3 regions of the Stenotrophomonas sp. 364 genome follow, and region 2 is predicted to be linked to each of the others. Evidence: predicted binding sites of a transcription regulator. Region 2 holds the regulator's gene; each other region holds the start of a gene.
The links. Region 2 encodes FliA, which starts transcription of late flagellar genes. Its sites were predicted from a motif close to TAAAGTTTNNCNNNCNNNGGCCGATAA; they were not measured.
Positions count from the first base shown of each region.

Region 1: GQ674_RS17345 (methyl-accepting chemotaxis protein) is a predicted target of FliA. The motif match lies at 2,445-2,471, and genes of this name have one in related genera.
Region 3: GQ674_RS21775 (methyl-accepting chemotaxis protein) is a predicted target of FliA. The motif match lies at 6,765-6,791, and genes of this name have one in related genera.

Region 1 covers NZ_CP047135.1:3,865,469-3,875,983, forward strand. Annotated here, with positions in the region: gene GQ674_RS17345 (methyl-accepting chemotaxis protein) at 1-2,416, opposite strand, end outside; gene GQ674_RS17350 (arylamine N-acetyltransferase) at 2,655-3,476, shown strand; gene GQ674_RS17355 (TonB-dependent receptor) at 3,608-5,659, shown strand; gene GQ674_RS17360 (AraC family transcriptional regulator) at 5,728-6,558, shown strand; gene GQ674_RS17365 (alpha/beta hydrolase) at 6,569-7,678, shown strand; gene GQ674_RS17370 (M23 family metallopeptidase) at 7,692-8,294, opposite strand; gene GQ674_RS17375 (hypothetical protein) at 8,523-8,666, shown strand; gene GQ674_RS17380 (hypothetical protein) at 8,663-8,842, shown strand; gene GQ674_RS17385 (biliverdin-producing heme oxygenase) at 8,948-9,517, shown strand; gene GQ674_RS17390 (ATP-binding protein) at 9,802-10,515, shown strand, end outside.
Region 2 covers NZ_CP047135.1:1,795,876-1,806,390, reverse strand. Annotated here, with positions in the region: gene flhA (flagellar biosynthesis protein FlhA) at 1-1,327, shown strand, start outside; gene flhF (flagellar biosynthesis protein FlhF) at 1,482-3,224, shown strand; gene GQ674_RS08345 (MinD/ParA family protein) at 3,211-4,098, shown strand; gene GQ674_RS08340 (RNA polymerase sigma factor FliA) at 4,095-4,841, shown strand; gene cheY (chemotaxis response regulator CheY) at 4,858-5,250, shown strand; gene GQ674_RS08330 (protein phosphatase CheZ) at 5,250-5,864, shown strand; gene GQ674_RS08325 (chemotaxis protein CheA) at 5,869-7,677, shown strand; gene GQ674_RS08320 (flagellar motor protein) at 7,791-8,531, shown strand; partial or broken gene motD (flagellar motor protein MotD) at 8,533-9,363, shown strand; gene GQ674_RS08310 (ParA family protein) at 9,528-10,310, shown strand; gene GQ674_RS08305 (chemotaxis protein CheW) at 10,307-10,515, shown strand, end outside.
Region 3 covers NZ_CP047135.1:3,751,185-3,761,699, reverse strand. Annotated here, with positions in the region: gene GQ674_RS16900 (hypothetical protein) at 25-354, opposite strand; gene GQ674_RS16895 (sensor domain-containing phosphodiesterase) at 446-2,233, opposite strand; gene GQ674_RS16890 (PLP-dependent aminotransferase family protein) at 2,343-3,725, opposite strand; gene GQ674_RS16885 (DMT family transporter) at 3,843-4,706, shown strand; gene GQ674_RS16880 (putative quinol monooxygenase) at 4,728-4,997, opposite strand; gene GQ674_RS16875 (SulP family inorganic anion transporter) at 5,266-6,744, shown strand; gene GQ674_RS21775 (methyl-accepting chemotaxis protein) at 6,937-9,546, shown strand; gene arcD (arginine-ornithine antiporter) at 9,713-10,515, shown strand, end outside.

The DNA.
Region 1 (10,515 bases), 2.1 Mb from region 2:
TGCCATCCATCTGCAGCAGCGTATGGCCCACCTGTTCGATGCCGGCGCTCTGCTGCTGCGACGCCGCCGAGATGCTGGCCATGATCGCGCTGACCTGCTGCACGCTGCCGACAATCTGGTCCATCGTCGCACCGGCCTGGTCCACCTGCCGGCTGCCGGCGGCCACGGTGTCCACCGAGGCCTCGATCAGGCCCTTGATCTGCCGTGCGGCGTCGGCACTGCGCTGGGCCAGCAGGCGCACTTCGCTGGCCACCACGGCAAAGCTGCGGCCCTGCTCGCCGGCCCGCGCCGCCTCCACCGCCGCGTTCAAGGCCAGGATGTTGGTCTGGAAGGCAATGCCGTCGATGACCCCGGTGATGTCGCCGATGCGCCGCGACGCGTCGGCGATGTCGCGCATGCTGGCCACCACCTGCGCCACCGAGGCGCCGCCCTGCTGGGCAACGCCGGTGGCCTGCAGCGCCAGCTGGTTGGCCTGCTGGGCGGCGTCGGCGTTCTGGCGCACGGTAGCGGTGAGTTCTTCCATCGACGAGGCGGTTTCTTCCAGGTGCGCGGCCTGCCGCTCGGTGCGCCCGGCCAGCTCCTGGTGGCCTGCCACGATCTCGCCCGCCGCGCCATCAATGGCAGTCGAGGCCTGCTGGATGCGGGCCACGATGTCGGTGAGCTGCTGCACGGTGGCGTTGGCATCGTCGCGCAGGTGCGCGAACACGCCTTGGAACTCGCCCTGCATGCGCACCCGCAGATCGCCCTGGGCCAACGCGGACAACACCGCCTGCAGACCGGACAGATTGCCCTGGAAGGTATCCAGCAGCCGGTTGATGCTGACCGCCAGCGTGTGCACGAAGCCGTGCTTGCCGGTGGTGTCGATGCGGCCGTGCAACTGGCCGTGCGCAGCGGCATCCACCAGCGCCGCCACCTCGGTTTCCACCGTCGTTTCCAGCGCGCGGCTGCGCCATTCCACCGCGGCGCCCAGCAGGTGGCCGTCGTCGATGATCGGCGTGGCCACCAGCTGGTAGCGCGTGCCCGCGTGCTCGATCTCATGGCTGCCCGGTTCGCGGCCTTGCAGCGCTGCCACGATGCGCGCGAACACCGGGTGCAACGCCTGCGCCGGTTGGCCACGCCACTGCGCTTCGGATGCCGCCAGTTCGGCCAACAGCGCATGGTTGAGCAGGCTGATGCGGCCATCGGGGTCGATCACCATCACCCCGGCCTGGGTGCTGTCCAGCGCCTGCCGCGCGCGGGCGTTGTCGCGCGCGGCGGCACGTTCGGCCTCGATGCGCCCACGCAGGCGCTGTTGCATGTGCACCAGCCGCTGCGCCAGCTGCCCGATCTCATCATGCGGGTTGTGCACCACCAGCACGCTGTCCAGGCGATCCTCGGCGATGTCTTCGGCAAACCGCAGGGTGTCGGCGATGGGCTGGCGCACCGCCCGCAGCACCAGCAGCAGGCTGGCGATCAGCACCGCCGCCACCAGCGCCAGCGTGAACCCGAACAGCACGGTCATCGCGCGTGCCTGCGCCTGTTGGCGGGCGCGCGCGGCGTCCAGCGCGGCCGCCTGTGCCTGGTGCAGCGCCTGTAGTGCCGGGGCAATCTGCGCGGCGGTATCGGCCAACGACTGCGCTTCCACGTCCAGCCCCACCCGGGCGGCGGTGTACGCCAGCAATGCGCCCTGGTAAGCATCCATGCCGGCGCGCAAAGTGTCCTGCGTTGCTGCCGGCAGGCCCGAGGCCGACAACGCAAGGTCGAACGGCAACTTCGCTTCGCTGGCACGATCGGTGTGCTGTGCATCACCGGTGAGCAGCAGCAGAGCTTCCTGGCGGCGCATGGCCTGCCATTGCACGGCCAACGGCAAGCGATCGGCCCCGGCAAGCAGGCTGTCCAGCGCAGCCGCGCTGGCGTCCAACTGTGCGCGCAGCCCGGCGTCGCCGCGGCCCATTTCATCGGCGCGCGCGTTCAACGCGGCAATCCCGTCGGCGAATTCCTGTGCACGGGCCGCCAGCGCGCGTAGCGCGGCCGCCGTGCCCGGCTCGTGCCGGGTACGCTGCAGCGCCTGCAGGGTTGTCTGCAACTGGGCCTGGCCCTGCTGCAGGGCGGCACGGTCGGTGTCCTCGAAGGTGATGGCGTAGCGGGTCTGCAGGCGACGCGCATCGGCCACCTGGGTGGCCAGCGTGGCGGCCAGGGCCGCGTCCTGCTGGTGGGCCGCGTAGCGGGCGGTGGCGCGTTCACTGCTGTAGCGGGTCCACGCGTACACCAACGCCACCACCAGCAGGCCGCTGCCGCAGACCAGCAGCGCGGCCTTGAGTTTGCGTGCGACACTCAGGCGGCGCGCCGACGCGGCGGCACGGGTGAACCAAGGCAGGACAACGCGCTCACCCAGGCGGGCGAACGAAGACAACGGGCGGCGGGGGACGGCCGACATCACATGCTCCAGGCGGAATGACGCATCGGTATCGGCCGGAGACGCGTGGTCTTTAGCGTATTTTTTCGCGGTGGCCGCGACCCGGTGCCCTCCCTGCCCCTTGTAGCGGGCGGAAGCGACGGCACGATGACGGTGACGGGCATTCCGCGGGCGCGATTCAGCATTCGATCGCCCGTGCTTGACCTCAACCACGGTTGAGCCACCACAGTGGCCCCACCTTCCCGCACGGCACCTGCCCATGGACCCGGAAACCTGTCGCGACTACCTGGCCCGCCTCGGCCTGGCGGCGCCACCGCCCCCTACCCTGGCCACGCTTGCACTGCTGCAGGAACGTCACAACGCTACGTTCCCGTTCGAGACGCTCACCACGCTGCTGCGCGATGCGGTGGCCATCGACCTGCCCAGCGTGGCGCACAAGCTGCTGCGCGAAGGACGCGGGGGGTATTGCTACGAGCTCAACGGACTGTTCCTGGCGCTGCTGCAGCACCTCGGCTTCGACGCCCGCGCCCTTGCCGCGCGCGTGGTCATGGGACGCACCGATGACGCCCCCACCGCGCGCACCCACATGCTGGTGCTGGTGCGGATCGACGCGGTGGACTACATCGCCGACGTCGGCTTTGGCGGCAACACCCCCACTGGCCCGCTGCGGCTGGCCCACCGGTTCGCCCAGGCCACGCCGCACGAGCACTACCGGCTGGACCCGCAGCACGACCAGTTCCTGCTGCAGGTGGACATCGCCGGCGAATGGCGGCCGCTCTACCACTTCGACCTGCAGGTGCAGGCGCTCATCGACCATGAGGTGGGCAACTGGTACGTGTGCACGCACCCGCATTCGTCCTTTCCCGGACAGCTGCGGGTTGCCCTGGCCGCGCCGGACGGACGCCGCACGCTCGGTGCCGGCGCCTACACCGTGCACCGCCGCGGGCAGCCCAGCGAGCGCCGCCTGCTCAACGACGCCGACGATGTGCTGACCGTGCTGCGCGATGCGTTCGGCATCACGGTGCCCGCGCACCCGCGCCTGCATGAGGCGATCACGGCGTGGCTGCGCGGGGCGGCGTGAGCCTGCACACGCAAACCGGCACGGGGTGACGTCGCCTTGCAGGCCCGTTGGGACGGCGGCAGACTCGCCCAGCTGCACGTAATGACATGTTATATCATTCCTTTATCGAGACTGCCTGACGTCCCTTCCCCATGAAAACCCACGCTCTGGCCTCCGCCCTGCTGGCCACGCTGTGCGCACCCGACGCGGCGGCCAGCCCGCCCTCTCCCTCGGCCGTCACGCTCGGCAGCGTGGACGCCCGCAAGGGCACCCCCGGCCCGTTGGCGTCGCGCCAGGTGCTCACCTCGGTGGATGTGCTGGCTGCCGACCGGATCGCGGACAAGAATGTCGGCAACAGCTGGGAACTGCTGGGGCAGATGCCGGGCATCCAGCTCACCGAAACCCGGCAGGGTGCCGAGTCCGGCAAGGCCAGCTTCCGTGCGATCAACGGCGAGGGCTACATCAACGGCATCAAGATCCTGATCGACGGCATTCCCAGCAACGTCAACAGCGGCAACCAGCGCTTCGTGGACATGATCTTCCCGCTGGACATCGACTACATCGAAGTAGTGCGCGGCACCAACGACCCGCGCTACGGCCTGCACAACATCGGCGGCAACATCAACTTCGGCACCCGCCAGGGGGGCACCTACACCGATGCCCGGCTCAGCTACGGCAGTTTCGAGAGCCGCGAGTTGCAGCTCGCCATCGGCCGCGAAGCCAACGGTGTGGCGCAGAACTACTTCATCGGCACCCAGGCCTCGGACGGCTATCGCGACCACGACCGGTCGCGCAAGTATTCGCTGGGCGGCAAATGGTTCATCGGCAGCGACGAGGATGTGCTCAAGGCCGGTCTGGTCGCGCGCGTGTACCACCACGTTGCCGACGAACCCGGCTTTCTCACCGCCACCGAACTGGCCAGCGCACGGCGCGCGTCGCCGCGCAAGAATGCCAACGATGGCGATGTGCGCGACATGCGCACCCTGGGCGCTCACGTGGACCTGCGCCTCACCGACACCCTGCAGCTCAGCAACCGGCTGTACCACAACCGGTACGAAGACGACCGTCAGGTGACCTTCACCGATTACCGGCCCGGCAACGCGCCGCGCCAGCGACGGCAGTGGGACGAACGGCAGACCGGGCTGTTGAGCACCCTCACCTGGCGCGCCAGCGAGCGGCTCACCGTGGCCGGCGGCATCAACGCCGAGCAGCAGGACAACGCATACCGACGGCTGCGTTACGCCTACGGCATCCCGACCGACTTCGACGCGGTACCGGCGCGCATCCAGAACGATGACCGCTATTCCCTGGACAACGTCGGCGGCAACCTGCAGGCCGTTATCCAGCCAACACCGGCGCTGAAGATCATTCCGGCGTGGCGGGTGGATCGGTTCTCCGGCGACACCCACCTGCCCGGCGGCATCCGCGCACCGTTGCAGCGCTCCGGCTGGATAGACCAACCCAAGCTCAGCGTGGCGTACGCGTTCACCCCCTCGCTCAACGTGTATGCCAACTGGGGCCGCACCTTCCAGGTGTTGACCGGGTCCACCGCCCCGGCTTACCTCACTCCCGGGCAGGCCGCCTTCCGCCCGTCGATCAACACCGGCAAGGAACTGGGCATCAACTTCAACCCGGCCGACGGCATCCAGGCAAGGATCGCCGCCTGGCAGCAGGATGCCACCGATGAAGTGGCCAACATGCCCGCCACCGGCACCACCGTTGGCCTGGGCCAGACCCGGCGACGCGGGGCGGACCTGCAGGTCAACGCCCGCGTGAGTGCGCACTGGACGCTCTGGGCATCGCACGCCATCCAGCAGGCCACGGTGATCAGCGCGTTCACTGCCGACGGCCGCTCACTGGCCGGCAACGAGGTGCTGGCCACGCCACGCCACATCACCAACATCGGGGCCGACTACCGCCCCGATGCACGCTGGCGCTTGGGCATTCAGGGCCGCCGGCAGGGCGACTATTACGTGGATGAGAGCAACCAGCACGGACGTTATGGCGGCTTTTCGGTGCTGGACGCCAGCGCCGGCTACGCGCTGTCGGACCGGCTCAGCGTGGATCTGCAGGTGAAAAATCTCACCGGTCGCACCTACGCCTACGCGTGGTACGACAATTTCTTCTGGGGCGGCGATAACCAGCCGATGTTCTCGCCGGCGCCCGGGCGCAGTCTGTTCGTGTCGTTGAACCTCACGCTGTAGCAAGAACGGCCAAGCGGCCGTGGCGGTGCTGGGCTACGCTGCGTGCCTGTCCCGATCCGGAAAGCGGCATGAGCGCGGCACGCAGGGCCCTGTGGTACATCGAAAGCCACCACGCCGCGCCGATCGCACTGGCCGACGTGGCACGCGTGGTGGGGGTGTCGCCGTTCCACCTGTCGCGCCTGTTCCAGGCCAGCACCGGCACGTCGCTGGTGCGCTACCTGCGCGGGCGCCGTCTGAGCGAGGCGGCGCGGCAACTGGCCGCCGGCGCGTCCGACATCCTGCAGGTTGCGCTGGAGGCAGGCTATGCCTCGCACCCCACCTTCACCCGTGCGTTCTCCGAGCAGTTCGGCCGCCCGCCGGAACAGGTGCGCGCGCAGGGACTGGGCAGCGTCGCGCTGGTGGAGGCGATCAAGCTGCACGACGATGCCCTGCCCTGCGCGCACCCCCCGCGCATCGTCAGCGCCGACACCCTGCTGGTGGCAGGCATCGGTGCGCGCCACCACGGCGATTCAGTGGCCTCCATTCCTTCGCAATGGCAACGGCTGGCACAGCAGTGCCCCACCGCACCGGAGGTGAGCTACGGCGTGTGCTGCAACAGCGACGAGGACGGCAGCTTCGACTACATCGCCGGCATCGGCGTGGCCGGCTTCGCGGCGCTGCCGGACGGCTGGCAGACCGTGCGCATTCCCGCCCACCGCTACGTGGTGGCGTGGCACGCCGGCCACATCTCGGCGATCCGCTCCACCTGGTACTGGTTGTTGAACCATTACCTGCCTGCGTCCGGGCTGAGCCTGGCCGATGCGCCGGAACTGGAACGCTACGACGCACGGTTTGACGCCCACAGCGGCCACGGCGGCGTGGAAATCTGGCTGCCGCTGACCGACACCAACCCTACCTGAGAGAACGCCGATGCGAGTGCCTGCCCGTTGCCTGACCCTGCTGCTCTGCCTGGCCAGTGCCGTCTCGCTGGCGGCGCCCGCGCCGAGCGTTGTCGGCGAGCGCCATGGCCAGACCCGCAGCGCCAGCGCCGCGGTGCGTGATGCCGCCCAGCACGATGGTCTGCGCTACACCGTGTGGTACCCGGCTGCGCCGGATGCCCGCGAGCGCCCCATCACCATCGGGCCTCCCGACGCGCCGTTGTTCACCGTGGGCAGCGCCGCCGTCGACGCCCCGATCGCGCCGGGCGCCCTGCCCACCCTGCTGCTGTCGCACGGCAATGGAGGCAGCGCGCGGATGATGGGATGGTTCGGCATTGCCATGGCGCGGGCCGGCTACCTGGTGATCGCGGTGGACCACCCCGGCAACAACGGCGTGGAGCCGATGACGCTTGCGGGCAGCATCCTGATCTGGGAACGGGCCGAGGACCTCAAAGCCGCGCTGGCCGCGGTGCAGGCCGACCCGCAGCTCGGCGCGCACGTGGATGCCACGCGCCTGGGAGTGGCCGGTTTCTCCGCCGGCGGCTTCACCGCGCTGGCCGCCGCCGGTGCCCGCGTGGACATGGCCCACCTGTTGGCGTTCTGCCGCGCCACTCCGGATGACGGGGTGTGCCAGCCGCAGCTGGAAATGCCTGCGTCCACCCTGCAGGCCCGCATCGACGCGGCAGCGACGCCCGCGCTGGCGCCCCACATGGCGCACGCAGGCGATGACCATGGCGTGCCGGGTGTGCGTGCCGCCTTCCTGATGGCACCGGCCATCGTGCAGGCGTTTACGCCGGCACAGCTGCGCGCACTGCCGCAGCCTGTGTCGATCCTGCTTGGCGACGCCGATGCGGTAGCCCCGCCATCGACCAATGGCGAGGTGCTGGCAGCGCTCGCACCGCAGGCGACGCTGCGCACGTTGCCCGGTGTAGGCCACTACGAATTCCTGGCCACCTGCACGCCGCTCGGCCGCCAGCGCCTGGCTGCGCTGTGCCCACCGGAGGCGCAGCAGGCCGCAGCCCACGCAGCGGCGATCGCGCAGGCGCTGCAGGTGTTTGGCGACACGTTGGCAGCGGGAACCGGCGTGCCCGCGACCCGCTAGCGCACGCCCAGCGTCATCGCCGCGCTGCCGGGGTTGTGCGCGGGGCGGGCGTCCACGCACGCAGCAAGGGCAGCGGGTCGTAAGCCCCGTCGGCCCCATAGATGCCCCAATGCAGGTGCGGCGGCGTGCCCTTGGCATTGCCGCTGTCGCCCACGTAGCCCAGCACCGTGCCGGCCGCCACCACCTCGCCGCGCACCAGGCCGTCGCGCCAGCCTTCCAGGTGGGCGTAGTAATAGCGCTCGCGGGCCGGGCCCAGTACCCACACCTGCCGACCGCCCAGCCCGCCCTCGCGGATATCGGCCACGATCCCATCGCCCACGCTGCGTACCGGCGTGCCGCGCCTGGCGAAGATGTCGATGCCCGCATGGGTGCGGTCACGGCCACGGGGCGCGCCGAACGTATCGGCAATGCGTCGGGCCGTCACCCCGTCCACGGGCACCGGCAGTGCGGTGGGCGGCGGCATCCGCGCCAGTGTCCACATCGCCCGCGGCACCTGCGCCCAGTGGCTGTTCCACAGGGCACCCACCGCGACCACGCAGGTGGCCAACAGCAGCAGGCGGACCAGCCAGCGGCGCAGCCGACGTGCCGGTGAGGGCATAGCGGCAGAAGAAGACATCGGTGTATCCGGGCGCATCGTTGCTCCAGTGGGGCGCAGGCAACGAGGGTACAAAGCGCGTGTGGGCTGGGCATGAAGTGCGCGGCTGTTGGGGCCGGCGTCACGGCATTGCCGCTTCGGATGGACAGCGGCTTCACGTGACATCTGCTGAACTGCAGCTGTCGCCTGGGAAGATCATTCCGCCTTCCCTCCGTCGGACGCCCGGCAGGCTGCTATCGAAGGCACACCATGAATACCGCATTCAAGATATTTCTGTTGGTCGGCGCCCTGCTGTACGGGCTGCCCGGGCTGGTGTGGTGGGTGAACCACCGCCGCGCCATCCGTGCCCGGCAGGGCGGTGCCGCGATCGGATCGAGCGGGCCGACCACGTGAGCCTGACAGCTGAGCAACGCCGCATCCTGGATGACATCAACGCCACCCGCCCGGTGTCGGACGCCGAGGCGAACTGGGCAGTTGCCGCGGGCTACGCCGCGCAGGCCGAGGACGGCGATATCGACCTGACCCAGGAAGGCCGCCGTCATGTCGATTCCAGCCAGTTGCAGGGCTGAGGCCCGTCGCCGGCGCGTTGCTAAGATGACGGCTGCATCCACCCGCGTCACTCCCCCGTGCCCGTGCCCGTGCCCGTACCCGACCCGTTTCCCGCACCTCGCCCCTTGCCAGGCCTGTCACGCGCGCAGCGCCTGAAGGCGGGCACCGACCACGCGCATCGGCGCCTGGACCAACGCATTCTGGACCTGGACATCTTCCGCAGCCGCGCTGCGTACGCTTCTTTCCTGCGGGTGCAGCATCGTCTGCACGCGGACGCGCATGGCCTGTACGCGTGTCCCGCGCTGGTGCAGCTACTGCCAAGCATCCAGGGACGGCAACGGCTCTCCCGGGTCGCCTGCGATCTGGCCGACCTGGACGCGCATCTCCCCGACCCTGCTCCCTGCGCACCTGACATCGGCACGCCGGCCCATGGACTGGGATGGCTGTACGTGATGGAGGGCTCGGCGCTTGGCGGCGCGGTGCTGTTGAAGCTGGCCAGCCAACTCGGTCTGCACGCGGACTTCGGCGCGCGCCACCTGGCGCCGGCGCCGGAGGGTGTTGCCGCCGCATGGAGACGGTTCGTCGCCGAACTGGACGCCATCATCCTGGACCCCCAGCAGGAAGCCGCAGCGTTGCAGGGCGCCGAGGCCGCGTTCGCGCGCGTCGCGCATCACCTCGACGCCGAACTCGGTTGAGGCCGCGTCCAGCAGGTCCCCGCCCCCGTGCGCCGGATCATCACCGGCCCGGGTGCACGCCTGTGCCAAGCTATAGGGCTGTTCCACGCCGCACTGGCGCAGGTGCTGCTGTCGGGTATTGAGACCCGCAGGGCGCCTGGAGCGGTTCTGTTACCAAGGCAATGGGTGGACTCAACAGCATGTCATCAATCAATTCCAGCGACATCCCCTTGGACCTGAGCACGTGTGCCAGCGAGCCGATACGCACGCCAGGCGCAATCCAGCCTCATGGGATGGTGCTTGTGATGGAGCACCGCACATTGGCGGTCAAGGCGCGCGCGATGGCACGCCCGGACGTGCTGGACGCGTACGGCGATCCGCTTGGGCAGCCGATCGACGCCGTACTGGGGGGAGCGCTGGCGCACTGTCGCCCGCTGCTGGCCGCACTGGCTGCGGGGACCACGCAGTTCCTGGGCGCCCATGCCATCGGCACGCACGGCGTCCACCAGGTCGTGGCGCATCGCGTGGGCGAGGATGTCATCGTCGAGCTGGAGGAGCCGGTGGCAGGCGAACCGGGCTCGCTGGAGGACCTGTACCCTGCGATCCGCCGATTCATGGAGGCTATCGAGCACGCCGCCACCCTGACCGACCTGTGCGACCTCGCGGCCACGCATGTGCGTCAGCTCACCGGGCTGGACCGTGTGCTGGTCTACCGGTTCGATGAGGACTGGAACGGGGCGGTAGTGGCCGAGAACCGCAACGAGGTGCTGCCCAGTTACCTGGACCTTCGCTTCCCCGAATCGGACATCCCGGCCCAGGCACGCGAGCTGTACCGCCAGAACCGCGTCCGGCTGATCGCCAACAACGACTACCAGCCGGTGCCGCTGGTGCGTGCCGCGGCCGACGCCGCTGAGCCGCCCATCGACCTGAGCCCGGTGTCGCTGCGCAGCGTTTCGCCGGTGCACCTCCAGTACATGCGCAACATGGGCACCGGTGCTTCGATGTCGGTGTCGCTGCTG
Region 2 (10,515 bases):
GTCCTCGGCGGTGGCCATGCTGGTCACCCGCGCGTCGCGCTCGCAGGACATGGCGCAGGCCATGATGGGCCAGGTGTTCGGCCAGTACCGCGCGCTCACCATCGCCGCCGCCATCATGGGCGTGGTCGGGCTGGTGCCGGGCATGCCCAACGTCGCCTTCTTGACGCTGGCCGCGATCCTCGGCGTGGTGGCCTGGAAGGCCTGGAAGAAGAGCACCGCCGCCGCACGCGCCGCCGAAACGCCGGCCGCCAGCCGCGGCGAGACCCTCGGCCTGCCCGGTGCCACGCCCTCGCCCACCGCCGAACTGACCTGGGACGAACTGCGCCCGGTCGACCCGCTGGGCCTGGAAGTGGGCTACCGGCTGATCCCGCTGGTGGACAAAAACCAGGGCGGCGAGCTGATGGCCCGGATCAAGGGCGTGCGCCGCAAGCTCACCCACGACATCGGCTTCCTGATTCCCTCGGTGCACATCCGCGACAACCTGGAGCTGCCGGCCACCGCCTACCGCCTGCTGATCCACGGCGTGCCGGTGGCCACCGCCGAGATCCACCCCGACCGCGAGCTGGCGCTGGACCCGGGCAGCGCGCTCGGTGCGCTGGAGGGCATTGCCGGCAAGGACCCCGCGTTCGGCCTGGACGCCACCTGGATCCAGCCGCACCAGCGTGCCCACGCCGAAACCATGGGCTACACCGTGGTCGACCCGGCCACCGTGGTCGCCACCCACCTGTCGCACCTGATCCGCGAACACGCGCCGGAACTGCTCGGCCACGAGGAAGTGCAGCAGCTGCTGGCCAACCTGGCCAAGAGCGCGCCCAAGCTGGTCGAAGACCTCACTCCGAAGTCGCTGCCCTTGTCGGCGGTGGTGCGGGTGCTGCAGAACCTGCTGATCGAACGCATTCCGATCCGCCAGCTGCGCAAGATCGTCGAATCGCTGGTGGAGAACGCACCGCTCAGCCAGGACCCGGCCACGCTGACCGCCGCGGTGCGTAACGCACTGGGCCGTTTCATTGTGCAGGAGATCGCCGGCATGTCGGCCGAGCTGCCGGTGTTCACCCTCAACCCGCAATTGGAACGTGTCTTGCAGGAGTCCACACAGGGCAACGGCGCCGCGCTGGAACCCGGACTCGCTGAGCGACTGCACCAGAGCCTGGCCGAATGTGTCAGCAAGCAGGAAGCGAAGAACGAGCCGGCGGTCGTGCTGGTACCCGGCCCGGTGCGTGCCGCGCTGGCACGGCTGGTACGCCACAGCGTCCCCTCGCTGTCGGTGCTGGCCTACAGCGAGGTACCCGAGGACAAACGACTGAAGCTGGTCGGCACGATCAGCTGACGTCGGAACGCCGACGGACATGCGCCAGAAAACAGACACACCCCCATTTCGATATCAACGCAGCAGGACACAAAGGGAAACCCGGACCGTGCAGACCACCGACAACCAGCGCTTCCCTTCCACCACCCCGCCGCCCCAGTCCCGGTACCACAGCATGAAAATCAAACGCTTCGTCGCTCCCGATATGCGCTCGGCCATGAACCTGGTGCGCAAGGAACATGGTCCTGATGCGGTGATCCTGTCGAACCGGCGGATCGAGGAAGGCGTCGAGATCGTGGCCGCGGCGAACTACGACGAAGGTGCGGTGCAGCGTGCGCTGGAAGCAGCGCGCAAGGACGTGGCCCCCGCCCCGGCGCCGCGACCGCGCAATGCCGCCGATGCGGTGATCGCCGCGGTGACCCGTCGCAAGCCGACCGTGGTGGCGGCCGAACCGGTGGCCGCGACCACCTCCGCGGTGGCCGCGCTGGCGCGTGCCGCAGTGGGTGCCACCGGCCGTACCCTGGACACCGCCAACGAGATCGTGCCGCCGCCGGGCAGCAGCGGCTTCGCGGCCACCCTGGCCCGCGCCGCCACCGCCCCGGCGGCCGGCATGAGCGCGCTGCCGGAACAGATCTTCGCCCCGTTCAACGTCGAGCAGGCCGCCGCCGCGTCGCCGGCGCTGGCACAGGCCGAGCCGGTGGCCGCCGACGCTGCCGTCGCCACCGTCGCCCCGCCGATCAACCGCGCCCGCTTCATCATCGACCCGCCGCTGGACGACGAACCGCACTTCCAGATGCACGTGCCGGCCGCCGCCGTGGCGATGCCGCCGCTGCCGGTCAGCGTGACCGTGCCGCCGGCCCTGCCGGTTGCCGAGGCCGTCGCCCCCGTGATGCCGCAGCCGCTGGCCGCCGTCGCCGAGGTGCGCGCCGAAAACCCGGCACCGGTTGCCGTCACGGAACCGGCGCAGGCCCAGCCGCAGCCCGCCGCCGAACTGGTGGTGGTGCAGCGTGACGACGAAGAGATCCGCCAGCTGCGCCATGAAGTGGCCGGCATGCGCCACGTCATCGAGCGCGAAATGCACCGCTTCACCGACGAGCGCCTCCGCGGCTCGCCGGTCCGCGCCGCCGCGCTGGACCTGATGGACGAATATGGCTTCGACGCCGGCATCAGCCGCGACGTGGCCATGCAGATCCCGCTGGACACCGAAGCCCACCGTGGCCGCGGTCTGACGCTGGGCCTGCTGTCGCGCAAGTTGCCGATCGCCCCGGTCGACCCGCTGGAGTCCGGCGGCGTGATCGCCCTGGTCGGCCCGACCGGTGCCGGCAAAACCACCACGATCGCCAAGCTGGCCTCGCGCTTCGCCGAGAAGCATGCCGCCCGCGACGTGGCCCTGGTCACCACCGATACCGGCCGCATCGGCGCCCGCGAGCAGCTGTATGGCTTCGGCCGCCAGCTTGGCATCGCAGTGCACGAAGCCAACAGCGGCAGCGACCTGAACCAGCTCCTGGAGCGCCTGCAGGATTACAAGCTGGTGCTGATCGACACCGCCGGGCTGGGTCCGCGTGACCGTGCCCTGGCCGCCCAGCTGCAGTGGCTGCGCGCCGCCGAGCAGATCCGCACGCTACTGGTACTGCCGGCCAACACCAGCTTCGGCGACATGGACGAGGTGGTCCGCCGCTTCAGCGCCGCCAACCCGCAGGGCGTGGTGCTGAGCAAGCTGGACGAAACCGGCCGCTTCGGCACCGCCCTGTCGGTGGCCGTGGACCACCGCCTGCCGATCACCTGGGTCACCGATGGCCAGGACGTTCCCGAAGACCTGCACCGGGCCAGTGCCGCCAATCTTGTACTTCGCCTTGAAGATTTGCGCCGCGCGGCCGATATGCCCTGCAACCCGGAGTTGAACCATGCCGTCGCGTGAGTACGCCAAGCTGACCAAGACCTTCCCGTTGTCTGCCACCCGCAGCCAGCCGCTGGGCCCTGTGCGCACCATCGCCGTCACCGGCGGCAAGGGCGGCGTGGGCAAGACCAACGTGTCGGCCAACCTGGCCGTGGCGCTCGCCGACATGGGCAAGCGCACGCTGCTGCTGGATGCGGACCTCGGGCTGGCCAACATCGATGTGATCCTGGGCCTGCAGCCCAAGCTGACCCTGGCCGACCTGGTCGCCGGGCGCTGCACCCTGGATGAAGTGATCATGGAAGGCCCCGGTGGCGTGCTGGTGGTACCGGCCGCATCCGGTCGCCGCCACATGGCCGAACTGCAGCCGGCAGAGCACGTGGGCCTGGTCAACGTGTTCTCCGAACTGGAGCGTGAGCTGGACTTCATGGTGGTGGACACCGCCGCCGGCATCACCGACGGGGTGCTGACCTTCTGCCAGGCCGCCCAGGACACCGTGGTGGTGGTCTGCGACGAACCGGCCTCGATCACCGACGCCTACGCGCTGATCAAGGTGCTCTCGCGCGAACGCGGGGTGGACCGTATCCAGGTGGTGGCCAACATGGTGCGCGACCCCAACGAAGGCCGCGTGCTGTATGAAAAGCTGACCCGGGTCTGCGAGAAGTTCCTGGCCGATGTGTCGCTGAACTACCTCGGCTGCGTGCCGCAGGACGACTGGCTGCGCCTGTCGGTGCAGCGCCAGCAGCCGGTGGTCAAGGCCTACCCGTCCAGCCCGGCCGCCCAGGCGATCACCGAGATCGCCCGCCGCACCGCCCGCTGGCAGGCTCCGACCGAGCCGCGTGGCGGGGTCGAATTCTTCCTGGAACGCATCCTCAAGCAACGCGGGGTGACCGCATGAAAGGCGCCGCACAATACAAAGAGGTGCAACGCACCGCCGCCAACGAGTGCATTGCCCAGCATTCGGACCTGGTGCGCCGCATCGCCCACCACCTGGCCGCGCGCCTGCCGGCCAGCGTGGAAGTGGATGACCTGATCCAGGCCGGCATGATGGGCCTGATCGAGGCCTCGCGCAGCTACGACGCCGACCAGGGCGCCTCGTTCGAGACCTACGCCTCGATCCGCATCCGCGGTTCGATGATCGACGAGATCCGCCGGGGCGACTGGGTGCCGCGTTCGGTGCACCGCCGTGCCCGCGACGCCGCGTCCACCATCCGCCGCCTGGAACAGAGCACCGGCCGTGCCGCCAGCGCCACCGAAGTGGCCGCCGCCATGGACATGCCGCTGCCGGACTACCTGCGCCTGATGGAAGACGCCGCACGCGGCCAGGTGTTGAGCCTGGAATCGCGGATCGAGGACCAGGGCGAGCTGGACACCGTCGCCCAGGGCGGCCCGACCCCGCAGCAGGTGCTGGAGCGCGGCGAGTTCGGCCGTGAACTGGGCAATGCGATCGGCCTGCTGCCCGAGCGCGAGCAGCTGGTGCTGTCGCTGTACTACGAGCAGGAACTGAATCTGAAAGAGATCGGCGCCGTACTGGGCGTCAGCGAGTCACGCGTGTGCCAGATCCACGGCCAGGCCGTGCTGCGCCTGCGGGGCCGATTGAAGATCTTCGAGGCGGCCGACGCCGGCCTCGCGAACACTTGATACCGAGGAAAGTGCTTTGAACAAGAACATGCGTATCTTGATCGTCGACGATTTCTCGACCATGCGTCGTATCGTCAAGAATTTGCTGGGCGATCTGGGCTTCACCAATACGGCCGAAGCCGAGGACGGGCATGCCGCGCTGTCGCTGCTGCAGAGCCAGCCGTTCGATTTCGTGGTCACCGACTGGAACATGCCGGTGATGACCGGCATCGACCTGCTCAAGGCGATCCGCGCCGACGCCAAGCTGAAGACCCTGCCGGTACTGATGGTCACCGCCGAAGCCAAGCGCGAACAGATCATCGAAGCGGCCCAGTGCGGCGTCAACGGCTACATCATCAAGCCGTTCACCGCGCAGACCCTGGAAGAAAAGCTCGGCAAGATCTTCGAACGCCTGGCAGCGAGCGCCTGATGGAAACCCTTCGCGACAAATCCGCGCTGGTGCAGCGCCTGCAGGACGCCCTGGCTGCGCTGGAAAGCGGCGATGAAGCCGGCTGGCGCCGGGAAATCGACGCGCTGGCTGCCCTGCGCACCCAGCCGATGATGGCCGGCCTGAACCGGCTCGCCCGCGAACTGGGCCAGGCCCTGGGCGAACTGCCCAGCCTGCCCAGCGAAGCCGGCGAGCTGGACGATGCCTGCGCGCGCCTGGACCACGTGGTGACGATGACCGAACAGGCCACCCACCGCACCCTGGACCTGGCCGAGGAATGCCGGGCCCTGACCGAACAGCTGCGGGCCAATGGCCTCACCGCCGACCAGGACCAGCAGCTGGACCGGATCCGCCACAACCTCACCGAGATCGCCCTTACCCAAAGCTACCAGGACCTCACCGGGCAGATCATCCGCCGCGTGGTGGGGATCGTGCGTCGCGTGCACGAAGGGTTTGGCGCACTCGGCCTGCCGCCGCAGGACGACACCGCGCAGAAGCGGGACAACGGCCTGGCCGGCCCGGCCGTGAGTGGCCTGGACCGTCACCAGGTATCCCAGGTGGATGCTGACGACCTGCTTTCGGATTTGGGGCTGTAACACCATGAGCGCTGTTCCAGACGATATTGCCGCCGATTTCATCCTCGAGGCCCAGGAAATCCTGGACCGCCTCGGCGAACAGCTGGTGTCGCTGGAGCAGTCGCCCCAGGACAGCGACCAGCTCAATGCGGTGTTCCGCGGCTTCCACACGCTCAAGGGCGGTGCCGGCTTCCTCGGCATCCAGGCCATGGTCGAGCTGTGCCATGCCGCCGAGGAAACCCTGGGCATGGCCCGCTCCGGCAAGGCCACGCTGCAGGCCCACCACTTCGATGCGGCCCAGCAGTCGCTGGACTACCTGCAGTCGATGCTGGATTCGGTGTCGGCCGGCGAAGAGCCCGGGTATGCGCCGCCGGAGCTGATCGCACAGTTCGACGTCAACGGCCCGGCCACTCCGGTGGCGGCAGTTGCCGCCCCGGTCAGCGGCGAGCTGATCACCGACGATGAGTTCGAAGCCCTGCTCGACACCCTGCACGGCGGCGCCGCACCCACCGCCGTGGCGGGAGCCGGCAAGGCCGATGATGGCCTGATCGGCGAAGACGAGTTCGAGGCGCTGCTCGACCAGCTGCATGGCGGTGCCGTGCCCGGCGCCAAGCCGGTGGCCGCGCCCGCACCGCCGCCCCGTGCAGCGGCAGCACCGGCCGCCAAGCCGGCCGCCAACAAGCCGGTGGCCGAAGCCGAGCACACCGTGCGCGTGGACACCAAGCGCCTGGACGCCATCGTCAACCTGATCGGCGAACTGGTGCTGTCACGCAACCGGCTCAAGACCCTGCGTGCGCGCCTGCACGACGAAGAACTCGACCGCGCGGTCTCCACGCTGGACATCGCCACCGCACGCCTGCAGTCGGCGGTGATGCGCACCCGCATGCAGCCGGTGGGCAAGGTGTTCTCGCGCTTCCCCAAGGTCGCCCGCGACGTGGCGCGCAACCTGAAGAAGGAAGTGGAACTGGAGCTGATCGGCGCCGAGACCGAGCTCGACCGTAACCTGGTCGAAGCCCTGGCCGACCCGTTGGTGCACCTGGTGCGCAACGCCATCGACCACGGCGTGGAAACCCCCGATCTGCGTGAAGCGCAGGGCAAGCCGCGCAGCGGCCACGTGCGGCTGTCGGCGCAACAGGAAGGCGACTACGTCAGCATCGAAGTCCAGGACGACGGCGCCGGCATCGATCCCGAACGGCTGCGCCAGAAGGCACGTGAGAAGGGACTGATCGATCCGGAAGCGGCCGCCCGCCTGACCAGCGAGGAATGCCTGCACCTGGTGTTCCTGCCGGGCTTCTCGACCAAACAGGAAGTCACCGACATTTCCGGCCGTGGCGTAGGCATGGATGTGGTGCAGTCGCGCATCCGCGAGCTCAGCGGCCAGATCCAGATCCAGTCCGAGCTGGGCCGTGGCAGTCGCTTCATGATCCGCGTCCCGCTCACCCTGGCCATCCTGCCGACGTTGCTGGTGCAGGCCGGCGACGACGTCTACGCCCTGCCGCTGGCCCGCGTGATGGAGGTGCTGCATGCACCGAACACCTCGCTGGGCTGGTTCGATGGCCGCGCCGTGCTCGACCGCAAGTCGCACACGCTGCCGCTGGTGGACCTGCGCCATTGGCTCGCCGTCGCACCGGCTGCCTCCTCGCTGCTCACCATCGTGGTTTTGCAGGCCGGCGAAGCCCGCTTCGGGCTGGTGGTGGACCAGGTGCGGGGCCGCGAGGAAGTGGTGATCAAACCGCTGCCCAAGGCACTGCGCGGCCTGCGCGGTTACGCCGGCGCCACCCTGATCGGCGACGGCCGCATGTCGCTGATCCTCGACGTGGACGGCCTCCGCTGACGCCGGTAGAGCCGACCGTTGGTCGGCTGCTTTACCCCGAAAAACTGTGACCGCCGCCCCACCGGATTCCTTCGGCATCTCAAGTCCCATTCACATACGCCGATAACGGACCCATGGACAGACTCAGCCTCATCGGACTTTTCCTCGCCCTGGCCTCACTGGTCGGCGGCAGCATCCTCAAGGGGGCCGGCCTGGCGTCACTGTGGTCGCCGGCCGCCTTCGTGATCGTGATCGTCGGCACCATCGCCTCCATCCTGCTGCACACCTCGCCGGCGGTGTTCAAGCATGCCTTCAAGATTGTGCGCTGGGTCATCCTGCCGCCCAGCAGCGACCGCCACGAACTGATCAAGCAGATCGTCGAATGGAGCAACATCGCCCGTCGCCAGGGCCTGCTCGGCCTGGAAACCCAGGTGGATGCGCAGAACGACCCGTTCCTGCGCAAGGGCCTGCAGCTGCTGGTGGACGGCGTGGAGCCGGAAACCATCCGCCACATGATGGAAATCGAACTGAGCAGCCAGGAGCACCAGGACCTGGCCGCGTCCAAGGTGTTCGAGGGAATGGGCATCTACGCCCCCACGCTGGGCATCATCGGCGCGGTGCTGGGCCTGATCGCGGTGATGAAGAACCTGGCCGACCCGAGCAAGCTCGGCCACGGCATCGCCGCGGCGTTCACCGCCACCATCTACGGCATCGCCTCGGCCAACCTGCTGTTCCTGCCGGTGTCGGCCAAGCTGAAGAGCGTGATCCACCACAACAGCCGCGACCGCGAAATGATCATCGAAGGCCTGATCTCGATCGCGCAGGGCGAAAACCCGCGCAACATCGAAACCAACCTCTCCGGGTTCCTGCACTGACATGGCCCGTCGCAAGCATCACGAAGAGCACGCCAACCATGAGGCCTGGGCCATTCCCTATGCCGACCTCATGACGCTCCTGCTCGCCTTCTTCGTGGTGATGTACGCCATCTCCTCGCTCAACGAAGGCAAGTACCGGGTCATGGCCGATGCGCTGACCACCGCCTTCGGGGGCGCGCCGCGCACCATCAACCCGGTGCAGGTGGGCAACCAGCAGGTGCAGGGCGGCGGCTGGGACAGCCCGTCGGTGATCAAGGCCGGCAACCGCGTCGGCCCGGCCGCGCCAGCGCCGTCCAACGACCCCACCCTGCTGCCGGCAATGGCCTCGCAGATGCGCATGCCCGTTTCGGTGCGCAACCAGGAACAGCTGCAGCGCGCCGAACGCCAGCTCAACACCATCGCCGACCGCCTCACCGCCACGCTGGCACCGCTGATCGAGCGCGGCATGATCACCGTGCGCCGCACCGAGCTGTGGATCGAGGTGGAGATCAACAGCGACATCCTGTTCCCCACCGGCTCGGCCACGCTGGATGTGCACGCACGCGACACCCTGTCCAAGCTGGCCCAGGTGCTGCGCGAGGCACCCAACGGCGTGCGCGTGGAAGGTCACACCGACAACATTCCGATCGCCACCCCGTTGTTCCCCTCCAACTGGGAACTCTCTGCCGGGCGCGCGGCCAGCGTGGTCCACCTGTTCGCCGACCAGGGCCTGCAGCCGTCGCGGCTGGCGATGGTCGGCTACGGCCAGTTCCGCCCGCGCGAAGACAATGCCACCGCCGAAGGGCGCAACCGCAACCGGCGGGTGATGGTGATCATCCTGGCCGACACCGCGCAGGGCGTGGATCCGATCGGGCCGCAGTTGACCGCCGAATCGGACCCGGCCACGCCCGGCAAGACCCCCGCCATATCCCCCATCGCACCGGTGCAGTTGCCACCGGTGCCGGCCGGCAGCCGCGTGGGCGCCGCCGTTTCCCCCGCAATGAAGGAGTGAACCGAATGCGCATCTGGGCAATCGCCAATCAGAAGGGCGGCGTGGGCAAGACCACCACGAGCCTGGCTCTCGGCCGTGGCCTGGCCGCCCTGGGCCACCGCGTGCTGCTGATCGATCTCGATCCGCATTCGTCGCTGACCCGCGCCTTCGGCGTGCCGCTGGACCCGCCGCCGCAGGGCGTGCTGGAGCTGTTCGGGACGCCGCCGGCCGAGCTGTCCTCGCTCAGCCGTCACAGCACTATTCCCGGCCTGGATTACGTGTGCGCACAGGCCGCGCTGGCCACCCTGGAACGGCGCAGCGCCAACCAGCCCGGGCTCGGCCTGGCCCTGCAGAACGCCTTTGCCCGCCACCAGGGCCAGCACGACTACATCCTGCTGGACTGCGCGCCCACGCTGGGCCTGCTGATGATCAATGCACTGGCCGCCGCCGACCGCCTGATCATTCCGACCCAGGCCGAACCGCTCGCCCTGCATGGGCTGGACGGCATGGTGCGGACCGGCGAGATGGTCGAACGCTCGCGCCGCCGCCCGCTGCCGATGTCGATCCTGCCGACCCTGTTCGACCGCCGCACCCGCGCCGGCAACGAAACCGTCAAGCTGATGCAGGACACGCACGGCCACCGCGTCTGGGAAGACGCGATTCCGGTCGACACCCGCATCTGCAATGCTGCCAGCCTGACCATTCCGGCGCAGTCGGACGACTACCCTGGCCGTGGCCTGGCCGCGTACCGCCGTGCCCTGGAATGGATCATGGCCGACGACGCGCTGCAGATGGAGCGCGCGGCATGAACACCGCCGGCGTGCTCGACGACTACCTGGAACAACTGCTGGGCGATGCCGTGCCGGCCGCACCGGTGCAGGCCGACGTATCGACCCCGCCGACCGCCGCGGTGGCCGCGCAGGACGACGCCGAAGCCGATGGCGTGGCGCGTGCGATCAGCGCCGAGTTCGCCCGCGACGCGCTGGCCGATGCCGGTACTGATCCGGACAGCGA
Region 3 (10,515 bases), 2.0 Mb from region 2:
TTTTACTCAGTGGCGAGCGATGACCTAGTGGCGATGCAGGTGCGTGTCGTCCCCGCTTGCACCCGGTGCCTGGGTCATGTCTCCCACGGTGGGGATCAGCCCGTCTTCCACGCGCCGCACAAAGTCGGCAAAGCGCGCGCCGGAAATGGCCTGGCGGTTCTTGCACCGCTCGCAGGTGAGTACGGCCGCACCATGGGCCACGTTGACCAGGCCCGGTGCGCCGGACATGTTGAGGATGGCGTGGCACTGCAGACACTGGGCACGCACGAAGGTCAACCGGCTCAGCGCCTGCGGATCCTCCTGGCTGGCGTCACCGATTACATCCAGCAGGTAGAACAGGCCTGTATTGGGCATCCACTTGGTTCCTCGACGATGCACCTTGAGCGTACTGCCGGAGCCGATCAAGGTCCGGTGAATTCCCGGTCCAAGGCAATGGCGTGATGCCTCAGCCTACTTCGTCGGCAGGCGATCCGGCGCGGCAGGCGGCCACCAGGTGGGCTGCGGCCTCGGCCACCATCGGCCGGGCCAGGTGGTAGCCCTGTGCCTCGTCGCATCCCCACAGGCGCAGCAGCGACAGCTCCGCCTCGTTCTCCACGCCTTCGGCCACTGTGCGGTAGCCCAATTGCCGGGCCAGTTTGATGATCGCCTCCACTTTCAGCCGCGCGGTGCGTGACTGGGCCATGCCGGTGACCAGGCTGCGATCGATCTTGATCAGCGATACCGGCAGCTCGCTGAGGTAACTGAAGTTGCTGTAGCCGCTGCCGAAGTCATCGATGGCGATGCGGATGCCGGCGGCGGCCATCGCGCGAAGTTGGGGCAGGGCAGACGGATGGCCCTGCAGCCATTCGCCTTCGGTGATTTCCACTTCCAGCAACGACGCAGGCACGCCGTGGGCGGCCATCTGCGAGGACAGCATGTCCCACAGGCCGGCATCGTCGAAGTCGCGCGCCGACAGGTTCAGCGACAGGCAGAAGCCGGGCAGCGTGTGTTGCCAGCGCGCCAGCTGGGCCAAGGCATGGTCCACCACCCAGCGGCTCATCGCCGGCATCAGCGCGGTGCGCTCCAGCACGGGAATGAACTCGCCCGGCCCGACCGGCCCCAGCATCGGGTGCACCCAGCGCAGCAGCGCTTCGGCAGCCACCGGCAGGCCGTCGCACAGCGCGAAGCGGGGTTGATAGACCAGGTTGAACTGATGCTGCGCCAGGCCGCGCGCCGCGTCGGAAGCCAGCCGATAGCGGCGGCGCAGGCGCGTATCGCGGTCTTCCGAATACCAGCAGCGGCCCGCATCGGTCTGGATGGCGTGGTTCATCGCCACCAGGCATTTGCGGATCACATCCCCGGTGTCCACCGGCGTGGCCTGGAAATCGCAGACGCCGGCATGGAACTGCGGCGACATCGGGATGCTGCCGGCCAGCAACGGCCGCCGCAGGCGCTCACGCAGGCGGTCGAGCAGCGCGTCCACCTGCGCATGGTCCTGGTCGCTGAGCACGAACGCGAAGCGGCTCACGCCCACGTGGTAGGCCGCCGCCTGGTCCTGCAATACGTGCTGCACGCGCAGGGCGGCCTGCCGCAGCAGGGTTTCCACCGGCTTCATGCCCAACGCCTGGCCGGCATCGTTGGCGCTGTGCACGTCGAACACATCCAGCATCACCGCGGTGAAGCGTCCGCTGTCGCCGCGCCGCGTCAGCAGGTCCAGATCGGCCTGGAACTGCTGGCGGTTGGGCAGCCCGGTGACCTGCTCGCGGCGGCCCATCGACACCTTCAGTTCCATCTGCGCCATCACCACCCGCGCCAGGGTCTGCAGCTGCTGGGTTTCCAGGGGCGACAGCACTCGCGGCACACGGTCCATCAGGCACAGCGTACCCAGCGCCAGCCCGGCCTTGGTCACCAACGGTGCGCCGGCATAGAAGCGCAGCTGCTCTGGCCCGGTGACCAATGGGTTGTTGGCAAAGCGCGGATCTTCGCGCAGGTCGGCCACCTGCATCACCTGGTCGGACTGGATCGCCCAGGCGCACACCGAGGCATGCCGGTCGGTGCGATCCAGTGCCAGCCCGACGCGCGAGATGAAGCGCTGGCTGTCGGCATCGAGGATGGAGATCAGCGCGATCGGAACGCCGAAGGTGAAGGCCGCAAGCTCGGTGATCGGGTCCAGTGATTTCCCCAGCGCAGGGTCCATCACGTTCAGGGCTTCGATCAACGCCACCCGGTCACTATCGTCGCTTCTGTCCCACATGTACTGCGCCTGTCGTCCCCTGCCTTGTGGCTACTATCCCGCGCGGGGTGCGCAACGCCCGTGAAGTGCAGGGCAGTGTGGGGCACACGCATGAAGCATTCACGATGGATCACCCCTGCATGGCCCGCGCCAGCACCTCGAACACGCGCGTGTCCTGTGCCTGCGCGGCATTGAAGCGCAGGAAGCCGGGCGCACCCAGCGACGGGCTGAACGCATTGCCGGGCGCCAGCACCACGCCGTCGGCCAGGCTCCGCTGCGCGATGGCTGCAGCGTCCAGGCCATCGGGCAAACGGCACCACAGCAACATGCCCGCCTGCGGCACGATCCAGGGCTGGATGCCGAGCGTGGCAAGGCGATCCAGGGTGAGGTCGCGTGCGGCGGCCAGGCGCGTGCGCACGGTCTCCACGTGGCGGCGGTAGCCGCTGTCGGTGAGTGCGGTGAGCAGGATGTCGGCGGCCAGGCGACCGCCGCCGAAACTGGTGGCGATCTTCAGGTCGGCAAGGGCGTCGATCCACTCCGGTCGCGCGGCGATGAAACCGCATCGCACCGCAGCAGACAGCGTCTTGGAAAAGCTGCCGATCTGGATCACCCGCGACAACCCGTCGAAGGCGGCCAGCCGCGGCGCGGGGCTGTGTTCGAAATCCGCAAACAGGTCGTCTTCGACGATCACCAGGTCGCTGCCTTCGGCCAGCGTCAGCAGGCGGTGTGCGGTCACCGGCGAGAGCACCGCCCCGGTCGGGTTGTGCAGGCCCGAATTGGTGATGTACAGCCGCGGCGAATGCGCCTGCAGCGCCGCACCGAACGCCTCCACGTCGGGCCCGTTGGGCGTGTACGGAATGCCCACCACCTGCACCCGGTGTGCCTTGAGCAGAGCCAGGAAATTGAAATAGCAGGGGTCATCGACCAGCACGGTGTCGCCGGGCTGCAACAGGAAACGGCAGATCAGGTCGACGGCATGCGAGCCCGACTCGGCCAGCAGGATCTGCTCCGGTGCTGCGTCCACCCCCTGGCCGGCCAGCCGCCGTGCCAGCAGCTGGCGCAGCGGCGGCAGGCCCAGCGGGCTGGCGTAGTCGGCCAGGGACGTGGCCGATGCGCGGGCCGCGCTGCGCAGGCCGCGGCGGATGCCCTCGACGTACATCCAGTCTTCGGGCAACCAACCGCAGCCCGGCTTTAGCACGCGCGCATCGTGCTCCAGCGATTGCCGGGCCAGCCAGAGCGGGTCGACCTGGCGGTCGCGGGGCGGGTCGATGCCGCTCAGCGCCAGCGGTGCCACCGGTCCGTTGACGTGGAATCCCGCGCCGGGGCGTGAACTGATGACGCCTTCGGCCACCAGCCGTGCGTACGCTTCCACCACCGTGGACACAGACACCTGCAGGGCCTTGGCCTGGGCGCGCACCGACGGCAGGCGCATGCCCGGCACGTAGCTGCGGGCGTTGATGCGGGCGCGCACGCTGGTCATCACGGCGGCGATGCGGGTAGGGCGAAGCTCCATGCCACGGGGTCCGTACTGGGGATGGGGGCATAACAGTTTGGTGAAAGTGTACTGGACTGTGTCTGGGGCCGGCAGGCGCCGCGTGGTCCACTGGTGGCCACTCGCAGGAACACCAGAATGGACACCACCACCCGGGGCTGGATCAACGGATTCATCGGCGTACTGATCTTCGCCGGCTCGCTGCCCGCCACGCGCGTGGCGGTCGCCGACATTGATCCGACCTTGCTGACCGCCGCGCGCGCCAGCATCGCCGCCCTGATCGCCGCGGCGATGCTGCTGGTGCTGCGCCAACCGCGCCCGGCACGTACCGCGGTGGCGTCATTGCTGGTGGTGGCGCTGGGCGTGGTGGTGGGGTTCCCGCTGCTCACCGCGTTGGCCCTGCAACATGTGTCCTCGGCGCACTCGATCGTGTTCCTGGGCCTGCTGCCGCTGAGCACGGCGGTGTTCGGCGTGCTGCGCGGCGGCGAACGGCTGCGCCCGGCGTTCTGGGGGTTTTCGCTGCTGGGCAGCACCTCGGTTGCCGGCTACGCGCTGCTCGGCGGCGGTGCTGCGTCGTTGCAGGGCGACCTGCTGATGCTGGCGGCGGTGGTGGTGTGCGGGCTGGGCTATGCCGAAGGGGCGCGGCTGTCGCGCACGCTGGGTGGGTGGCAGGTGATCAGCTGGGCGCTCCTGCTGGCGATGCCCCTGATGGTGCCGCTGATGTGGCTGCGCTGGCCGCCCACGTTGGCCACCATCGGCGCGCCGGCCTGGTGGAGCCTGGCCTACGTGTCGGTGTTCAGCATGCTGGTCGGCTTCATGTTCTGGTATCGCGGGCTGGCCCAGGGAGGCATCGCCGCAGTGGGCCAGCTGCAGTTGCTGCAGCCGTTCTTCGGGCTGGGCCTGGCGGCGCTGCTGCTGCACGAACAGGTGAGCTGGACGATGCTGGCGGTCACCGTGTGTGCGGTCAGCTGCGTGGCCGGGGCCCGGCGGTTTGCCCGCTGAGCTGCGGCCGGGCGTAGGGCTCTAAAGCCCCATGCCACCCACAGGCTCGGTCTCGAAGCGTTCGCCGAACCCGGTGATGTGCGGCCGGGCCCTGGCGATCGCAGCCTGTACCGCAGGCAGTGCCAGCGACGCGCGATGGTGGTCCTGGCTGTCCCACACCTCGGTGATCCAGAGCGCATCGGCATCGGTGGGATCGCGGGCCACCACGTAGCTGCGGCAACCGGGCATGGCATCGGTGCCTTCCTGCAGGATCGCGATGACCGCGTCGCGCTGCCCGGGTGCGATCAACATCCTGCCAATCAAGCCGTACATGCCTGCCACCTGCCACGAGGAATCAGCCGGCATCGTGCGCGCGGCGCGCGCAGCTGGTCAACCGGCGTTTGAGCCGGGCCCGGCGCTGCGCTATCCTGCGCGCCGCCTTTGCCCGCTCCGCTGGATTGTGATGACCCCACCCTGATGCCGCGTTCACCACGCGCCCGTGCCATTGCCGGGTTCCAGGGAGTGTCCTGTCTTCATCACACAGCGCGCCGTGCGCATCGCCGGTGCGCGGAGTCTGCCCATGTCTGTTTCCTACCCGCTGCGCCAGCAATGGCTCGGCAATATCCGCGGTGACCTGCTGTCCGGGACCGTGGTCGCGCTGGCCCTGATCCCCGAGGCGATCGCGTTTTCGATCATCGCCGGGGTCGACCCCAAGGTGGGGCTGTATGCCTCGTTCTGCATCGCGGTGGTCACCGCCATCGCCGGCGGTCGCCCGGGCATGATTTCGGCGGCCACCGGTGCGATGGCGCTGGTGATGGTGGACCTGGTCAAGGACCATGGCCTGCAGTATCTGCTGGCGGCCACCATTCTGGCCGGGCTGCTGCAGGTGCTGGCGGGGGCGTTGAAACTGGGCGTGCTGATGCGCTTCGTGTCGCGCTCGGTGATCACCGGGTTCGTCAACGCGCTGGCGATCCTGATCTTCCTGGCGCAGATGCCGGAACTGATCGGGCGCTCCTGGCACGTGTGGGCCGTCTGCGCGGCCGGGCTGGCCATCATCTACCTGTTGCCGCGGGTAACGCGCGCGGTGCCTTCGCCGCTGGTGGCGATCGTGGTGCTCACCGCGCTGTCGATCGGCCTGCACTGGGACGTGCGCACCGTGGGCGACATGGGCGCGCTACCGGACAGCCTGCCGGTGTTCCTGTTCCCCGATGTGCCGCTCACCTGGGACACGCTGCGCCTGCTGCTGCCGGTGTCGGCCACGCTGGCGGTGGTGGGCCTGCTGGAGTCGATGATGACCGCGCAGATCGTGGAGGACATGACCGACACGCCCAGCCAGCGCAACCGCGAGTGCGCCGGGCAGGGCTTGGCCAACATTACCGCCGGGTTGTTCGGCGGCATGGGCGGCTGCGCGATGATCGGCCAGTCGGTGATCAACGTGTCGTCCGGCGGGCGCGGGCGGCTGTCGTGCCTGGTGGCGGGCGTACTGCTGTTGCTGCTGGTGGTGTACGGCGCCGAGTGGGTGCGGCAGATTCCGATGGCGGCGCTGGTGGCGGTGATGGTGATGGTCAGCATCGGCACGTTCCATTGGCGCTCGTTCCAGGAGCTGCGCCAGCATCCGAAAAGCTCTTCGATGGTGATGATCGCCACCGTGGTGGTGACCGTGGCTACCCACGACCTGGCCAAGGGCGTTCTGACCGGGGTGCTTTTGTCGGCGCTGTTCTTCGCCCGCAAGGTGGGGCGCATGCTGCAGGTGGGCGATACGGTACTGGCCGACGGCACCCGCGTGTACACGGTCAGCGGCCAGGTGTTCTTCGCCTCGGCCGGCCAGTTCGCCGCCAGCATCGACCTGCAGCAGGTGCCGGGGCGGGTGGTGATCGACCTGACCAATGCGCACTTCTGGGACCTCAGTGCGGTGGCGGCGCTGGAGCGGGTGGTCGACAAGCTGCGCGCCCATGGCGCCGAGGTGGAGGTGCGCGGGCTCAACGCGGCCAGCCAGACCCTGGTCGAGCGCGTGGGGCGTTCGACCGGCCAAGCGGCCGCGCGCCCCGGCGAACACTGAACGGGGTCAGGAAACGGTCCTCAACATCGGCGCGCCAGCGCCGTTATCCAGCTCAATGCCCCGATGTCTGCGATCGGGGCAAGGGCTGGCCGTGAGTTGCACCGCGCCACCCGGACCGCAATGGACTGCGCGAAGCCGTAGTGGCGCCCCCGGGCGACCGCTGATCCGACCCTTTTTCCGGAACCGCCCCCCATGCCTGCGTCCCGCCCGATTTCCTCCCAGCGCCCCGGCAGCATCGCCAACCGGCTGATGCTGGGAACCGCGCTGATCGCCATGCTCTGCTTCGGCGTGACCGCCGCCATCAGCTACCGCGAAGCCAGCCAGGCGCTGATCGATTCGTCGCGGCAGACCATGCAGAGCGAGGCCAATGCTGAATCGCGCCGGGTAGGTGCCGACCTGGCCAATGCGTTCTCCATCAGCCAGGCGCTGGCCGACAGCCTGGTGGTGCAGCACGCTGCCGGCGGCTTGACCCGGGCCACCGCCTCGCACGTGGTCGAACAGCAGCTGCGCTCGCACCCGGAGTGGGTGGGGCTGGGAACGCTGTGGGAGCCGCAGGCCTTCGACGGCAAGGACAGCGAGTTCGTCGATGCCGAAGCACACGACGCGACGGGCCGTTTCATGAGCTACTGGTCCTGGCAGGACGGCACGCCCAAGCAGGACCCGCTGAAGGGCTACGACGTGCCGGGCGACGGCGACTGGTACCTGCGTCCGCGCGCGCTGAAGCGCCAGACCGTGGCCGAACCGTATCGCTATGAAATTGCCGGCAAGCCCGTGCTGATGACGACCCTGTCCACCCCGGTGCTGGACAAGGGCACGTTCCTCGGCGCGGTCACCGTCGACTTCGGCCTGGCCGCATTGCAGGAGCGCCTGGCTGCGCTGCGCCCGATGGGCGAAGGCCACGTCGAACTGATTTCCCCGGGCGGCATCGTGCTGGCTGCGCAGGATGCCAAGGAGATCGGCAAGCGCCGCGACGATGCCGCCACCCGCCGGATCCTTGCCGCGGTGGGCGCCGACAAGCCCTACGAAGATTTCAGCGTGGATGCCGCCGGCAACGTGAAGGCGTATGTGCCGCTGCGCATCGGCACCAGCCAGGAGCGCTTCGCCCTGGGCGTGGTGGTGCCGCACGACCTGATCACCGCGCAGGCGCGTGCGCTGCTGTGGATCATCCTGGCCGTGGGCCTGGGCGCGGCGCTGGTGCTCAGCGCCAGCGTCTACGTGCTGCTGCGTCGCCAGGCGATCCGCCCGTTGGCCGAAGCGGTGCGGTTGTCGGCCGATGTCGCCGAAGGCCGCCTGGATACCGCGCTGCCGCCGCCGCGCAACGACGAAGTGGGACGCCTGCTCGAATCGATGCAGCGCATGCGCAGCCAGGTGCGCGCGGTGATGGCCGCACAGGGCGAAATGGCGCAGCGGCATGAAGCCGGTGAGCTCAGCTACCGCATGGACGTGCAGTCCTTCCCGGGCGAATACGGGCAGATGGTGGGCGACACCAACCAGCTGGTCGGCGCCAACATCGCCGTCACCCGCCGCCTGGTGGAAGTGATGCAGCGTTACGCGGTGGGCGACCTGTCCCAGGACATGGACCGCCTGCCGGGCGAGCAGGCGCGCTTCACCGAGGCGATGGATACCACCAAGGCCAACCTGCGCGCGATCAACACCCAGATCCGCGACCTGGCCGGTGCTGCGGCGCTGGGCGATTTCAGCCAGCGGGGCGACGTGGTGCGCTTCGACCACGACTTCCGCGGCATGGTCGAAAACCTCAACACCATGATGCAGGTCAGCGACGACAACCTGCAGCAGATCTCCGCGCTGCTGCGGGCGATCGCCGCCGGTGACCTCACCGCGCGCATGCACGGGCAGTTCCATGGCGTGTTCGCGCAGATGCGCGACGACGCCGACACCACCGTGACCCAGTTGACCGACATCGTCGGCCGCATCCAGCAGGCCACGGCCAGCATCAACCTGGCGGCCGGCGAGATCGCCTCGGGCAACAGCGACCTGTCGCGCCGCACCGAGCAGCAGGCGGCCAGCCTGGAAGAAACCGCGGCCTCGATGGAAGAGCTGACCTCCACCGTGCGCCAGAACGCCGATCACGCCGTGCAGGCCAACACGCTGGCGGCCAACGCGGCCGAGGTGGCGTCGCAGGGCGGGCAGGTGGTGGGCCAGGTGGTGACCACCATGGCCGGTATTGAGGCCTCGTCCAAGCGCATCGCCGAGATCATTTCGGTGATCGACGGCATCGCCTTCCAGACCAACATCCTGGCCTTGAACGCCGCCGTTGAAGCCGCCCGTGCCGGTGAGCAGGGCCGCGGGTTCGCGGTGGTGGCCTCTGAAGTGCGCGCGCTGGCGCAGCGTTCCGCCGGTGCGGCCAAGGAGATCAAGACCCTGATCGACGACTCGGTCAGCCAGGTCACCCAGGGCTCGGCACTGGTGCGCACCGCCGGTGACACCATGCAGGAAATCGTCAGCGGCGTGCGCCGCGTCAACGACATCATGGCCGAGATCTCGGCGGCGTCGAAGGAGCAGTCGGCTGGCATCGAGCAGGTGAACCAGACCATCACCCAGATGGACGAAACCACCCAGCAGAACGCCGCGCTGGTGGAAGAAGCCACCGCCGCCGCCCGTGCGATGGAAGAGCAGGCCCAGCACCTGGGCACCGCCGTGGCGATCTTCCGCATCGATACCGGCGCCTCCCCGGCCCCTGCGTCGCGCCCGCACGCTGCGCCGTCGGCCAGGCGGGCCGCCGCCGCACGCGGCGCACAGCGTGAGCCGGCGCTGGCCGGCGACGACTGGCAGACGTTCTGATCCCGGCGCGCGCGGCGGGGTCCGCCGCGCGCTCGGCTAGACTGTGCAGGTGAACACGGCAGGTACCCACGCACCTGCCCCGCACAGGACGGCGCATGAAACGCACTGCACGCACTCCGCCGTGTACCGGCGGCACGGTTCCCGCGCCCCTGTTGTCGGTGCGCGCATGACCGCGCCTTCCAACCGGCTTGGCCTGGCCGCACTCACCGCCTTGGTGGTGGGGTCGATGGTGGGCGCGGGCATCTTCTCGCTGCCGCAGAACATCGCGCGCAGTGCCGGTCCCGGCGCGGCGCTGCTGGGCTGGGCGATCAGCGGCCTGGGCATGCTGATGCTGGCGTTCGTGTTCCAGAACCTGGCCAACCGCAAGCCGCAGCTGGATGCGGGCATCTACGCCTATGCCAAGGCGGGCTTCGGCGACTACATCGGCTTCTCGTCGGCATGGGGCTACTGGATCTGTTCGCTGCTGGGCAACGTCAGCTTCTTCGTACTGATCTTCAGCGGGCTGGGCTACTTCGTGCCGGCCTTCGGCGAGGGCAATACCTGGCAGGCCATCGCCTGCGCGTCGGTCCTGTTGTGGGCCATGCACGCGACGGTCCTGCGCGGGATCGGTCAGGCGGCGCTGATCAACGCGGTGGTCACCGTGGCCAAGGTGGTCCCGATCGTGGTGTTCGTGGTGATTGCCGCCATCGGCTTCCGGCTGGAGGTCTTCACTGCGGACTTCTGGGGCACGCTGTCGCTGGGCGGCCTTGGCGGGCAGCTGCGCGGGATGATGCTGATCACCGTGTGGGTGTTCATCGGCATCGAGGGCGCCAGCATCTATTCGCGCCGGGCGGCACGCCGCGCCGATGTCGGCCGCGCCACGGTGATCGGCTTCCTGGGCGTGCTGGCGCTGCTGATGCTGGTCAACCTGCTGTCGATGGGCGTGCTGGGCCAGCAGCAGCTGGCCCACCTGCACAATCCGTCGATGGC